4 regions of the Erwinia sp. 1181_3 genome follow, and region 2 is predicted to be linked to each of the others. Evidence: predicted binding sites of a transcription regulator. Region 2 holds the regulator's gene; each other region holds the start of a gene.

Region 1 (3,189 bases), 750 kb from region 2:
ATCCTGCAGACGATGTTTAACATCGGTGGTGTGATTATCCTGCTCTGACACCATGCGATCATAGCGGCCGGACAGCGTGGCATGCCAGCGATTCCATTCCAGCTCATCCTGCAAATAGACGCCGGACTGATAGTAGCGGCGAGTGGTGTTGTCCTGAGACGTGACCGTTACGCCGTGAGAGGCGGTGGCGCCGGTGAACGGATTAAGTGGGCTGGCACTCCCGTATCCGCTCCAGACATCGTTTTTATACTGATGGTATTCCGCACCTACCACCAGCTTATGCGTCACGTCGCCAGTGGCGAAATCCGCTTCCAGCTGATTATCCGTTGACCAGGCATCCAGTGAACCGCGTGAGCCACTGTAGCCACGTGCTAACTGGTCACTATCATCGATCCAGCCGTTCTGATACACCTGATCCAGTGCAACGCTGCTGTGCGTGTAGCTGGCATCAGAGCGCACTGCCCATGTCTCATTGAAGCGGTGCGAGAAGGCGTAGCTGTAAACCTGTTCACGCCGTTTGTACTGGTCAACGCTGCTTTCGCCTTCGTTGAAGCCATCCTTTAACCATTTGCCATTATGCTGGGTCAGGTTACCGGAAAGCGGTGTGGAGCCGTGATAACCACCAGAGGGATCTTTTTGCAGGTAGGCACGCAGCAACAGGGAGGTGTCTTCTGACGGCTGCCACAGCAATGACGGCGAGATCGTGTAACGTTCTTCACGTGTATTGTCATACTGCGTATCGCTGGTGCGCGTCATGCCGATCAGGCGGAAGGCCCACTGGTCATTAATCGCATTGGTATAATCAAAGGCGGCCCCTTTGGTATTTTGTGTTCCACCGGTCAGACGGAAATGCCCTTCAGAGACAAACTGCGGACGTTTCGAGGTCATATTCACCAGCCCGCCGGGAACGGTCTGACCATACAGCGCAGAGGAGGGACCTTTGATGATATCAAGGCGCTCAAGGAACCAGGGATCGACCTGCATAATATTATGGCTGCCGCCGTCGCTCATCAGGCGCATACCATCGAGGAACAGATTATCGACATCGCCGCCGTGGAAGCCACGCAGGGCAACGGTGTCAAAACGGGTGGCACCCCCACTGAAGTTAGAAAACACCCCTGGCGTATAATTCAGCGCCTGGCCAACGGTATTGGCGGCCTGATCGTCAATCTGCTGGCGGGTGACGACAGACACCGACTGACCGGTGGTGATCAGCGGCTGATCGGTTTTGCTGGCGCCGGTAGACGTGGTCGCGTTGTAGCCACGCGTTGGTGAATCGGCGGTCTCCGCGGGCGCTGCCGTCACCACCATCTGGCTGTCAGCAGCGAAAGTCATGCCAGGGGCGGTCATCGCAATGGCGCAGCACAGCACCGATCGCTTCAGGTTAAAAACCAGAGTCATCTTCTTTCCTTGTAGGGTGGATCGAGGGAACTGAAAGCCGATCAGATCCCTCGGGAAAAGGCATTCTTACATAAAAGTAACAAAATATGAGAATAACAATGAGAATTGTTATTGTTATCGTTGATTTTTTCAAGCGTAAATTTTATTTCAGTATCGGAAGGTGTCTGGTGGGCTGCGGAGTCTGGCAGCGTGAGGTGAGGGGGGCCGGGAACGATAAAAAAAGGCGGCACAAAGGCCGCCCGGTCAGGGTTAATGCAGGTTAAGGTGCTGGTTTAGCCGTGCTGATATCCCCCACATTATTACAGGTCACGCCTTTAGGGCAGTAAAGATCCATTAATTTCAGCGTTACGCCATTGGTCCAGCCAAAGCCATCCTGCAACGGATATTCGCCGCCACCGCCGCCGCCCAGCCCTTTACCTTCGACAACGTATTTCTCGACCAGCTTGTGTTCTTTATCGTAGGTGGCCTGCACGTTTTGCAGGAAGCGCATACCGATCTCTTTCGCCAGGTCCTGCTTACCATAGTGATTCAGCCCCTCAACGGCGGCCCACTGCAACGGTGCCCAGCCGTTAGGCGCATCCCACTGCTGGCCGTTGTTGACGGTGGTGGTCACCAGGCCACCTTCTTTCAGCAACTGCGCTTTCACGGCGCTGGCCGTACGGTTAGCGTGATCGTCCGTCGCGGCCTGCACATAGAGCGGGAACAGCGTGGCGGCGGTTAACTGCGGACGGACCTGCGCTTTCTGCCAGTCATAGTCGGCATACCAGCCCTGTTTCTCATCCCACAGATAGCGGTTGATCGCGTCACGACGCTGTGTGGCACGCTCGGCCAGACGCTTGCTGGCACCTTCATTTTTCGCCACCTGGTAAGCGTGGGCGAGGGTATTCTCCAGGTGGAACATCAGGGCATTCAGGTCCACCGGGACAATGCGGGTGGTATGAATGGTAGCCAGATCACCCGGTTTATCGAACCAGCGAGAACTGAAGTCCCAGCCCGATGCGGCCCCGGCTCGCAGGTCGCGATACAGCCCGGCTTTATCGCGCGACGGGGCTTTCCCGGCGGTGGCGATATCGTCCATCCAGGATTCGGTACGCGGCACATCGCGGGCATCCCAGTAGCGGTTGAGCACGGTGCCATCTTTAAGCTTCACGACACGTTTGCTGGCCGATCCGGCGGCTAACGTGCTGCTGTCGGCATCGGCCATCCAGTAGTTGTACTCTTTCTCCAGCTGCGGCAGATATTTGCTGTAGACCGCTTCACCCTCATGTTTTGCCAGCAGATCGACCATCATACTGAAGAACGGCGGCTGCGAGCGGCTGAGATAGTAGCTGCGGTTACCGTTGGGGATATGGCCGTATTTATCCAGCTCAGAGGCAAAGTTATCGACCATATCCTGCACCCGATCCCAGTGACCGCTTTCCGCCAGCCCCAGCATGGTGAAGTAGCTGTCCCAGTAATACACTTCGCGGAAGCGCCCACCCGGCACCACATAAGGCTTCGGCAGCGGCAGCAGTGAATCCCACTGATTGGCCTGACTGGCGGAACGCGTCAGCACGGGCCACAGGCCGTTGATATGTTCACGCAGGCTCTGACCAGCGGGTGGAACATATTTCTCCCCCTCTGCGGGCAGGATAAAATTCGTGGCAACAAACCGCTTTAAATCGAAATTGCGCTGCATTTTCTGCATTTGCCAGTCGGTAAGAATGGCGGTCGGGTCCTGTTTCGGCACGGCATCAGCAAAGGTTTTCTGGTCGGGGAAAATTTTTGCCGCCTGCACCGCGTGGAACA
Region 2 (3,189 bases):
ATCCGACGTTTTTTAGCGCTGTGAAAACCATTTTCGCTGGGGTATGATGGCGCGCTAAAATTTTGCCGCTGCTGATTATCAGACGGCATAACGGCCCTATTCATCAGCAATCCAGCCTTTCAGTATTACGATTCCTATGGCAAAAGAGAACACGGACCGCACAACGATCGATCTGTTTGCAGATGAACGACGTCCGGGACGACCCAAGACTAATCCGCTGACGCGTGATGAGCAGTTGCGTATCAACAAACGCAATCAGCTCAAGCGCGATAAAGTGCGCGGCCTGAAGCGTGTCGAACTGAAAATGAACAGCGACGCGGTTGATGTCCTGAATCAGCTAGCTTTCGAGCGCAATATCAGCCGCAGTGAACTGATCGAAGAAATGCTGCTGGAACAGTTGCAACGTCATCCGTCCTGATGGTATCAGGGCCTTAGCACTCAGCGACAAAACCGGCAGCATTACTCATTTATCCGCTCACGACGGTCTGTTATCATTAGCGATATCTGCGAAAAAATCAGCAGTCACCATATCATTAAGATTCAAGAGGTTATTAAACTCATGGCACTCGTCGGCATTTTCTTTGGTAGCGATACAGGCAATACCGAAAACATTGCAAAAATGATCCAGAAGCAACTGGGGAAAGATGTTGCAGAAGTTCGTGATATTGCTAAAAGCAGCAAAGAAGACCTTGAAGCCTTTGATATTCTGCTGCTTGGCATCCCAACCTGGTACTACGGTGAAGCCCAGTGCGACTGGGATGACTTCTTCCCAACGCTGGAAGAAATCGACTTCAACGGTAAACTGGTTGCGCTGTTTGGTTGCGGCGATCAGGAAGACTATTCCGAGTATTTCTGCGATGCAATGGGCACCATCCGCGACATCATTGAGCCGAACGGCGCAGTGATTGTCGGCCACTGGCCGAGCGAAGGCTACCATTTCGAGGCCTCGAAAGGCATGGCAGATGATAACCATTTCCTTGGCCTGGCCATTGATGAAGATCGCCAGCCAGAGCTCACCAACGAACGCGTTGAAAAGTGGGTAAAACAAATTTTTGATGAACTTCAGCTAAAAGATATCATCGAAGCATAACCATAGCCGCTTGATGTGGGAGCTATCTCACATCAAGTAAGTGGTTTTTCCTATAGAAGTAATAGATACATGTTTGTAACTTTCATCTGCAAAACTGTACAATAACCCCATCGGTTACCCGCTTACTCAGCACCTGCCCCACTCTTTGAGGATGTGAGTCGCCCAAAGAGCGGTGAAGATGATGCAGATTGAAATGTTAACCCAGCCTAATTCGGGCGCGTGCTACCCTGGATGTAATGACACTTATCCTTACATCCATTGCGGTTTCAGGCACCCCTTATGGTTTTCATTTCGGAGTATCAGTTCTATACTGAGACGCACTCATCTTTTAGCGTCGACCGATGTTCAGGGCTTTTCAGCCACTAAGTGACTAGCAAAGTAACAGGACAATATCCGCATGACTGACAATAACACCGCATTAAAGAAGGCCGGCCTGAAAGTCACGCTTCCCCGACTGAAAATTCTGGAAGTGCTTCAGGAACCAGAGGGCCATCATGTCAGTGCGGAAGACTTGTACAAACGCCTGATTGATATGGGCGAAGAAATTGGTCTGGCCACCGTTTACCGCGTGCTGAACCAATTTGATGATGCGGGGATCGTTACCCGCCATAACTTTGAAGGCGGTAAATCCGTTTTCGAACTGACTCAGCAGCACCATCACGATCACCTGATCTGCCTGGACTGCGGTAAAGTTATTGAGTTCAGAGACGAATACATTGAGGAACGTCAGCGTGAAATCGCCACGCGTCACGGTATCAAACTGAGCAACCATAGCCTGTATCTTTATGGCCATTGTTCTCTGGGTGACTGTCGTGAAGACGAGACTCTGCACGACAAATAATCTGCACTGTTCAGTGTAAAAACCGGTGGCTTGCCACCGGTTTTTTTATGCCTGCGTTATAGCGATTCCTCCCGGCTAAAACGCTGCCAATCTGTCTCAAAAGGTTATCGCGTATAGAGCGGCAGCCAGCCACCATATGAAAGCAACGAGACCACGGCATTCAGTGCACCAAACAGCAGAACCAGCACAATCGGTGCCATCCCCCCTCTGACTCGCCACGTGGCAGTGGCAAAACGTCGACGTGACTGCCAGGCTAGTAGCGCTGGCGTGACAACAGCCCACAACGTCGCGGCCAGCCCGGCATAACCGATTGCCAGCAGAAAACCGTTGGGCCAGATCATCGCGGCCGTTAGCGGCAGAATAAACGTCAGCAGCGTGGTTTTTAATCTTCCGGACGCGGAGTTATCCAGTTTAAAGAGATCGGCAAGGTAATCAAAAAAGCCAAGACTGACACCGAGGAATGAACAGGCAACGGCGAAGTTAGAGAAGATATCCAGTAACAGATTCAGAGAGCGATTGTGCAGTACGCCGGATAACGCCCCCACCAGTACGTCAATATTACCGCCTTGCGCGGCAATCGCTTTAAATTCGCTGCGGGGAATATTGCCCATCGTGCCGATGATCCAGATAAAGTAAATCATCAGAGCCAGCAGCGTGCCGTAAATCAGGCAACGGCTCACGCGGCCTGCATTCTTATGGTAGTAAGTCGTCAACCCGGCAATGTTGCCATGGTAGCCGAAGGAGGCCAGACAAAACGGCACCACTATCCAGAGATATCGCAGATAATCGCGATCGGCTCCCTGGCTGTCGAGCAGAATAGCCGGCTGAACATGCCACAGCAGGCCGCCAAAAATCATCAAAAAGGTGAGGATCTTCGCGCCGAGAAAAATCAGCGTCATCCGGCTGACAACCGCTGTTCCCAGCCAGATAAACAGCGCCACCAGTAGCGTAAAGAGCAGCCCAGCCATACGTGCCGATATTCCGACATTTAATTGATTAAGGCTGTGCTGAATAATCGCGCCACTGGCAGAAATGTACGCATAGGTGAGGATCCCCAGCACAAAGACCACGGACAAACCGTTGATCAGGTTCCAGCCACGCCCAAGTAAATCGCGTGTGACCGTATCAAAACTCGCCCCGATGGGATAATGCAGGCTGGCTTCCAGATACAGTAATCCGGACAGCAGCATACAGAACCAGGTCACGATCAGCAGCGCGGAGGACCAGGCAAACCAGGCACCGGACATCACTACCGGCA
Region 3 (3,189 bases), on a different contig from region 2:
ACCAGGCCACCGTATGGCGTGATGTTATTTTTGTTCATGTTGCCACTGCTGCCAACGGTGCTCCACTGGGTGTAACGTGCGCCGAGGATCAGCGACAGTGGGTCGGCCAGCGAGAAGCGCGCGGCGGTGTAGGCCGATTTCTGGCGGATCACGTCATCGGCATTCAGATACCAGTCACCCCATTCGGGCTCCTGAACGTTGCCGTTCCAGTTATTATCAAAACTGCCCATCTGCGCATAATCCAGCGCACCGTCCACGCTGTAGGTCTGGTTATGCTGGCGGCTGTAGCTGACGCCTGCCATCAACTCATGGTTACGCCCCAGCAGTTCAAACGGACCGCTGGCATAGGTATCAATGGATTCCTGCGTGCGCTTACCGCGATCCAGACTGCCATAGCCGCTGACCCCGGTCCCGGTCACTGCATCGGGGAACTCCATCACATACAGCAGCTTGTCAGCAAAAGTCTGCTCAGCGTGCGTGGCATTGACGCGGAAGGTCCAGCCATTATCAAAGTCATGTTTGACGTTGGCAAAAACCTTACGCGAGTCGAGGCTGTAACGCGTCCAGTCAGCTGACGGATTGAGGTTGCGGCTGTAATGGGTGCGCGAACCGTTGCTGTACCAGGTCGGCAATCCACCCCAGGTCGGGTTGCCGGTGTTGCTCTCCTGATAGTCGTAGCCGAGCGACACCGTGGTGTTGTCGGTCACATCGGCATCCAGCACGCCGTAGAGGAACTTTTTGCTTTTATGGTAGCGATCCAGCCAGCCGTCCTGATCCTGATAACCGGCGATAACGCGGCCACGCACGGTGCCTTCTTCATTCAGCGGGGCAGAGAGGTCGGCCACGTAACGCTGGGTGTTCCAGCGGCCATAGCTGGCGCTCAGATTGCCGGTCACGGTCTTGCTGTCGGCATGTTTGCGTACCATATTGACCGACGCCGACGGGCTGCCCGCACCGCTCATCAGCCCGGTTGCACCGCGCACGACTTCGATGCGGTCATAGATGGCGGTGTCTTCTCCGGCATCGCCGTAGTTCCAGTTATCTGCCGCTGACGTAGGGATATCATCGAAGGTGTAATTGGTGATCTGGAAACCGCGAGAGAAGTAGGAGGAGCGTTCGCTATCGACCAGCTGGGTGGCGATCCCGGTGGTGTTATCCAGCACCTCGCCCACGGTTTGCAGATTCTGATCCAGCATCCGCTGCTCGGTGACGACGCTTAATGACTGCGGGACATCGCGCGGGGTCATCAGCATTTTGGTGCCGGCGCGGGTGGTTTTGACCGTGTAATCCTGCTTCTCGCTGGCGGCGGTGTCATCTGCCGTGGCATCCACCACCATTTCCTGCGGGGAGGCGGCTTCCTGCGCCATGGCCGGGTTAACCAGCGCATGGATCATCAGCGCCAGCAGTGAAACGGACAACGTCGTTTTTTGGCCCGGCACGCGCAGAGGCGAGCCCATTCCCCTGGTGTGGGATGAGAAGGTGCGGGAAGACATGGTTTTTCCTTGTGCGAAATAGGGAATAACAAAAAGCGTGGCCATTTTTTTATCGGTCAGTCACGGGCCAGATGGCCCCAAGTCAGGGTGGCGCAGCTAAAGTTCAATACTAATGATTATGATAATCATTTTCTTTTATGGGATCATTGTTAATATTATGTCGTCACATGAAACAAAATATGATTTTACTTTATAATCAGTGAGTTAAATTTTTGGAGAAATTGAGTGTGGCGAGGATTATCAGCGCCTTCAGGAATCAGGCGCTGAAAAATAGTACGATAAGGCTAGCGTAAGGCCTTGAGATGTTGCGTTGGCAGGGCGGTGGTGTATTTCACCTGGCTTAAAGCGAAGCTGGAACGAATACTGGATACGCTCTCTATCTGCGTCAGGCAATCCATCATCAGCAACTGATATTTTTGCAGATTTTCCACCACCACCCGCAGCAGAAAATCCGACTCCCCGGTCATCAGATAGCACTCCATGACCTCCGGGCGTTCGCTGATGGCATCGGTGAAATGCCGCAGTGACACTTTATCCTGCTGCTTCAGCGAGACATGCACAAAGACGTTCACCGCCAGGCCAAGGCTCAGTGGATCGGCCAGCATCACCGCGCCTCTTAATACGCCTTTTTCCTTCATTTCCGTGACTCTGCGCCAGCAGGGGGAGGTGGACAGGCCCACGCGTTCCGCCAACTCAGCGTTGCTGATATCCGCATTTTGCTGCAACAGATCCAGTATGCGCAGACTGGTTTCATCCAGTTCAATCGTGTGTTGGGGCATATTTTACCTGCAAATTGTGTTTTTGACGGAAACCGTTTCTTTTTTCAGCGTTATGGCGGGTAATTAGAACAGCTTTTCCTGTAACGGGAAAATAAAATCATCACATCGATGCACAGTGAGTGATGATGATGAGTAACGTGAAAACAGCCGTACAGAATGCCGGGCAGCATTCAATGAAAACCACGGTTTTGTGGCTGCTGGTGATGGTGGTTTTATGGGGGCTTAGCTGGCCTGCCACCAAGATGGCGCTTAACGATGTGCCGCCGTTATGGCTTGCGGCGATCCGTTTCGGCAGCGCCGGAGCCTGTCTGTTTCTGTTTGTCGCGGTTAAAAAAGAGCTGAAACTGCCGGCCAAAAGCGATATGCCCGTGATCCTTAGCATCGGCATTTTCCAGATGGTGGTCTTCACCGGATTAGGGATGATCGCCATGCAATACACTGATACCAGCCATGCAGTACTGCTGGCGTATACCACGCCGCTGTGGGGGATCCTCTCTTCCTGGCTGCTGTTGCGCCATACGCCATCTTTCATTCAGATCATTGCGCTGTTAACCGGGCTGGTGGGTATCGGGCTGATCTGCTCTCCGCTGGAAATGAACTGGTCCGCACCTGGCGCCGTGATGGGCTGTGCGTTTCTGATTACCGGTGCCATCTCGTGGTCACTGGTGATTATCCATGTGAAGCACCATAAGTGGACGGCAACGCCGCTATCACTGGCCCCCTGGCAAATGCTGATTGCCACCATTCCACTGATTTTCTTTGCCAGTTTACTTGATGGCCCCGTTGAGGCGATCCATTTCAGCTCCGGCCTTCTCTGGCTGCTGTTCTTTATTGGCCCGGTTGCCACCTCAGTCTGCTTTGTCATCTCGTCTGAACACGGGCGGCGCATCAGCGTGTTTGCCATGTCCAGCTTTACG
Region 4 (3,189 bases), on a different contig from region 2:
ACTGGGTAACATTGTTACTCTCCTCCTTTGGAACCATTTACCTTCACTTTATTAACGTATCTGCCTTGATCCAGGCAACAAGGGGAGAGCCTTTTGCATTGATGTAACCCACATTCACCCATTGATTATCAGGTGAACGTTGTATGATTTTTATTTCATCCCCCGCCACCAAATAGGCCTTAGTTTGACTGTGTTCATCTGCACGGGTGAATAATAAGGCTTTGGACTCTATCGATGCGGCCACCGTCAGGCTATTGACGTAATGGGCTATCTGGCTGCGAACGGCCTTTGCCGATAATTTATTTAATGTAGCCAGTTGCTGGTAGTCATTAATATTACCTTTCCCCGGCACGTCACAACGCATAATATTCATTACCCGGGCATTTTCCATGAGGGCGAAATCCCCTTTCGACTCACGCAGCGTAGGCCGCATTGCGGTAAAGTTAAACGTGTCTGCGTTGGGTTTTTCTGAACTGGCGAGGATATCTTTGCCGCCGACCCACGTGTAACCACACGCCTCACCGCTCCAGTCACTGGTGATACAGCCATTCTTCATATCAACCACACTGCAATAGGCGCGGTCGCTCCAGGTCACCGTACCATCTTCCTGCCACAACTCCCCACCAGAGATGCTGTTGACGATCAGATAACGCCCGGAGGGGGACACCTGGGAAGAACCGTCTTCAGTGTAATAACGGTCCTCCTGGCTGAGATCTGCCTGCATATTTTTAGTAGAGAAGACGATTTTCCCCCATGTGTTGGCATCGTAATGCTCCCCTTTTTTCGCCTGAGAAAAGGTTAATACGCCCCCTTCAGGAGAGGTAATCATCACCCCGGCATGACTTATTCCAGAAATTAAAAGAGAGAACAAAAAACAACCCGCATAACGATGCTTAATCATCCACTGACCTTGAAGGAGCAAAAAAGAAGGGGGAAAAGATACCACTCTTATGATGCGCTGACACGATCGCCTGCTGATGAATCGCAACGCGCTCAGCGAGGCAGCTATCATCGTGATAGCTGCTTTTTTTATTTTCCTCTACGGACGTTCTCTCCCTCTTAATGCCCGCTTTACTTTAAATATTCTACTATTTTTCTGCTTCATAACCTTCTTGTCATAATATCACCACAGAGTCTGAATGCGCTTTCGCGCCATATTTAACTACTTGTTAAATATATAATCACCCCTAAAAACCACAGATTCCAGGCGTATCATCACCTCAAGCACGTAACAGGCAGGTAACGTTCTAACTAAAGACAAATTTTTATATTGCCGTGAAGATCTGCACATAAAAACACTACGGCTTGTAGGTGTTATTTCGCGATAAAAATTTAATTTTTCGGAAGTTATTGCATAGTCACTACCAATGATAATAATTGTCGTTATCTTTAACATTCTCATTGGCATCTGAATCTATGTTTAACACCAAGCCCTGCCTGCTCTCTGTGCTGATTGCCAGCACCTGCGCCACCTTCGCTCACGCCGCCACCCCCCCTGACGAAAAAACCCTGGTGGTTAGCGCGTCGGATTCCGGTGCAGCGTCATTGCCCGCTTACACCAACAGCGCCACCAAATCAGCGGTGCCGGAAAGTAAAACGCCGCAGGTGATTAACACCGTGGGCAGCAAAGAGATTGCCGCACGCCACGCCAACTCACTGAATGAAATTCTGCGCTATGCGCCGGGCGTCTCCACAGAAACCCGTGGTGCCACCTCGTATATGAGCGAATATAAAATTCGTGGTTTTGCGGTAGATAACTCGTTCTACGACGGGCTGCAGCTACCGTATAACGTCACCGGAAATACCAAAGCCAATATCGACCCAATTCTTATCGACCATGTTGATATCCTGAAAGGCCCGGCCTCGGTGCTGTACGGCAACGGTTCACCGGGCGGTCTGGTGAATATTCAGAGCAAGAAACCGCAGAAAGAACAGAAAACCGAGGTCGGCTTTAACAGCGGCAGCCGGAAACTGCGCGAAGGCTATATCGACAGCACCGGGGCGATTGCCGACAGCGACTGGAGCTACCGCTTTATCGGTAAAGCCAGCGCCGGCGATGACCAGCCGCGCACCACCAAATCCGAAAACTATCTGGTGGCACCGTCCCTGACATGGCAACCCTCGGACAAAACCCGCCTGACATTTGATGCGCAGTACCAGGATATCCCCAGCCTGACGCCGTCGGATACAATGCCGCTGGCCGCGCTGAAAGCCTTAGATTCCTCACACCGCGCCTACGCGGGCGATCGCTGGAGCGGCTTTAAACAGCGCCAGTGGATGCTGGGTTACAGCTTTGAACATGAGTTCGATAACGGCTGGGCCGTCGCCCAGAAGGCACGCTACTTTGACGTCGACACGCATCAGCAAAGCATCTACGCGACCGGCATCACCGATCCAGCGGTCAGCAACACGCAACTGGGTCGTTTTGCCTATACCACTGATGAAGATCTGAAAAGTTTCAACATCGACAACCAGGTGACGAAGCAGTGGGATCTGGGCGACTGGAAACACCACCTGCTGGCGGGTGTGGACTATCAGCGCATGGATTCCCACTTCCACTATAAATATGCTTCTGCCGCCTCACCGGGTATTGATATCAGCAACCCGGATTACAATCAGGTCAATGAGTCGGCGCTGGGCCTGAACACCGCGCAGCTTAACCGCCTGAGTTTTAATCAAACCGGCTACTACTTCCAGGATCAGGTCGAATACGGCAACCTGAGCCTGATCGCCGGACTGCGTTACGACGACTACCGCTCAACCAATACCGATTATTTTGCCAATAACACCAAAACCTGGGTTGATCAGCACCGCCTGACCAAACGCCTCGGCGCGCTCTACACCTTTGATAACGGCATTGCGCCGTTTATCAGCTATTCCGAAGGCTTCAAACCGGTTTCACCCACGGGCAACCTGACCACCGCCAAACCGACCACCAGCCGTCAGCTGGAAGGCGGGGTGAAATACCTGCTGGCCGATTACGCCACCACGGTGACCGCCTCGGTATTTAATATTCGCCAGAAAAATGTGCTGACGTCGAATTCCAACGTGCCAGCAGTCTATCGCCAGACCGGGGAAGTGGAGTCAAAAGGCGCAGAGCTGTCGGTGATCAGTCGTCCGACCGAGAATATTAATATCATCGCCAACTACGCCTACACCCACGCGCTGAATACGGAAGATGATAAATAT

Evidence for each region. Region 2 encodes Fur, which represses iron uptake genes when iron is present. Its sites were predicted from a motif close to ATAATAATGAGAACNACTATCAA; they were not measured.
Region 1: FY046_RS04375 (TonB-dependent siderophore receptor) is a predicted target of Fur. The motif match lies at 1,494-1,516, and genes of this name have one in related genera.
Region 3: fhuE (ferric-rhodotorulic acid/ferric-coprogen receptor FhuE) is a predicted target of Fur. The motif match lies at 1,600-1,622, and genes of this name have one in related genera.
Region 4: FY046_RS18520 (TonB-dependent siderophore receptor) is a predicted target of Fur. The motif match lies at 1,374-1,396, and genes of this name have one in related genera.

Annotation. Positions count from the first base shown of each region.
Region 1 is NZ_VTDE01000002.1:1,682-4,870, reverse strand. Features, by position in the region: gene FY046_RS04375 (TonB-dependent siderophore receptor) at 1-1,401, opposite strand, end outside; gene treA (alpha,alpha-trehalase TreA) at 1,661-3,189, opposite strand, start outside.
Region 2 is NZ_VTDE01000002.1:749,343-752,531, forward strand. Features, by position in the region: gene ybfF (esterase) at 1-24, shown strand, start outside; gene ybfE (LexA regulated protein) at 137-418, shown strand; gene fldA (flavodoxin FldA) at 560-1,090, shown strand; gene fur (ferric iron uptake transcriptional regulator) at 1,488-1,931, shown strand; gene mtr (tryptophan permease) at 2,036-3,189, opposite strand, start outside.
Region 3 is NZ_VTDE01000004.1:120,756-123,944, forward strand. Features, by position in the region: gene fhuE (ferric-rhodotorulic acid/ferric-coprogen receptor FhuE) at 1-1,457, opposite strand, end outside; gene FY046_RS12470 (Lrp/AsnC family transcriptional regulator) at 1,778-2,272, opposite strand; gene FY046_RS12475 (DMT family transporter) at 2,410-3,189, shown strand, end outside.
Region 4 is NZ_VTDE01000009.1:7,638-10,826, forward strand. Features, by position in the region: gene FY046_RS18510 (hypothetical protein) at 1-12, opposite strand, end outside; gene FY046_RS18515 (hypothetical protein) at 44-1,012, opposite strand; gene FY046_RS18520 (TonB-dependent siderophore receptor) at 1,417-3,189, shown strand, end outside.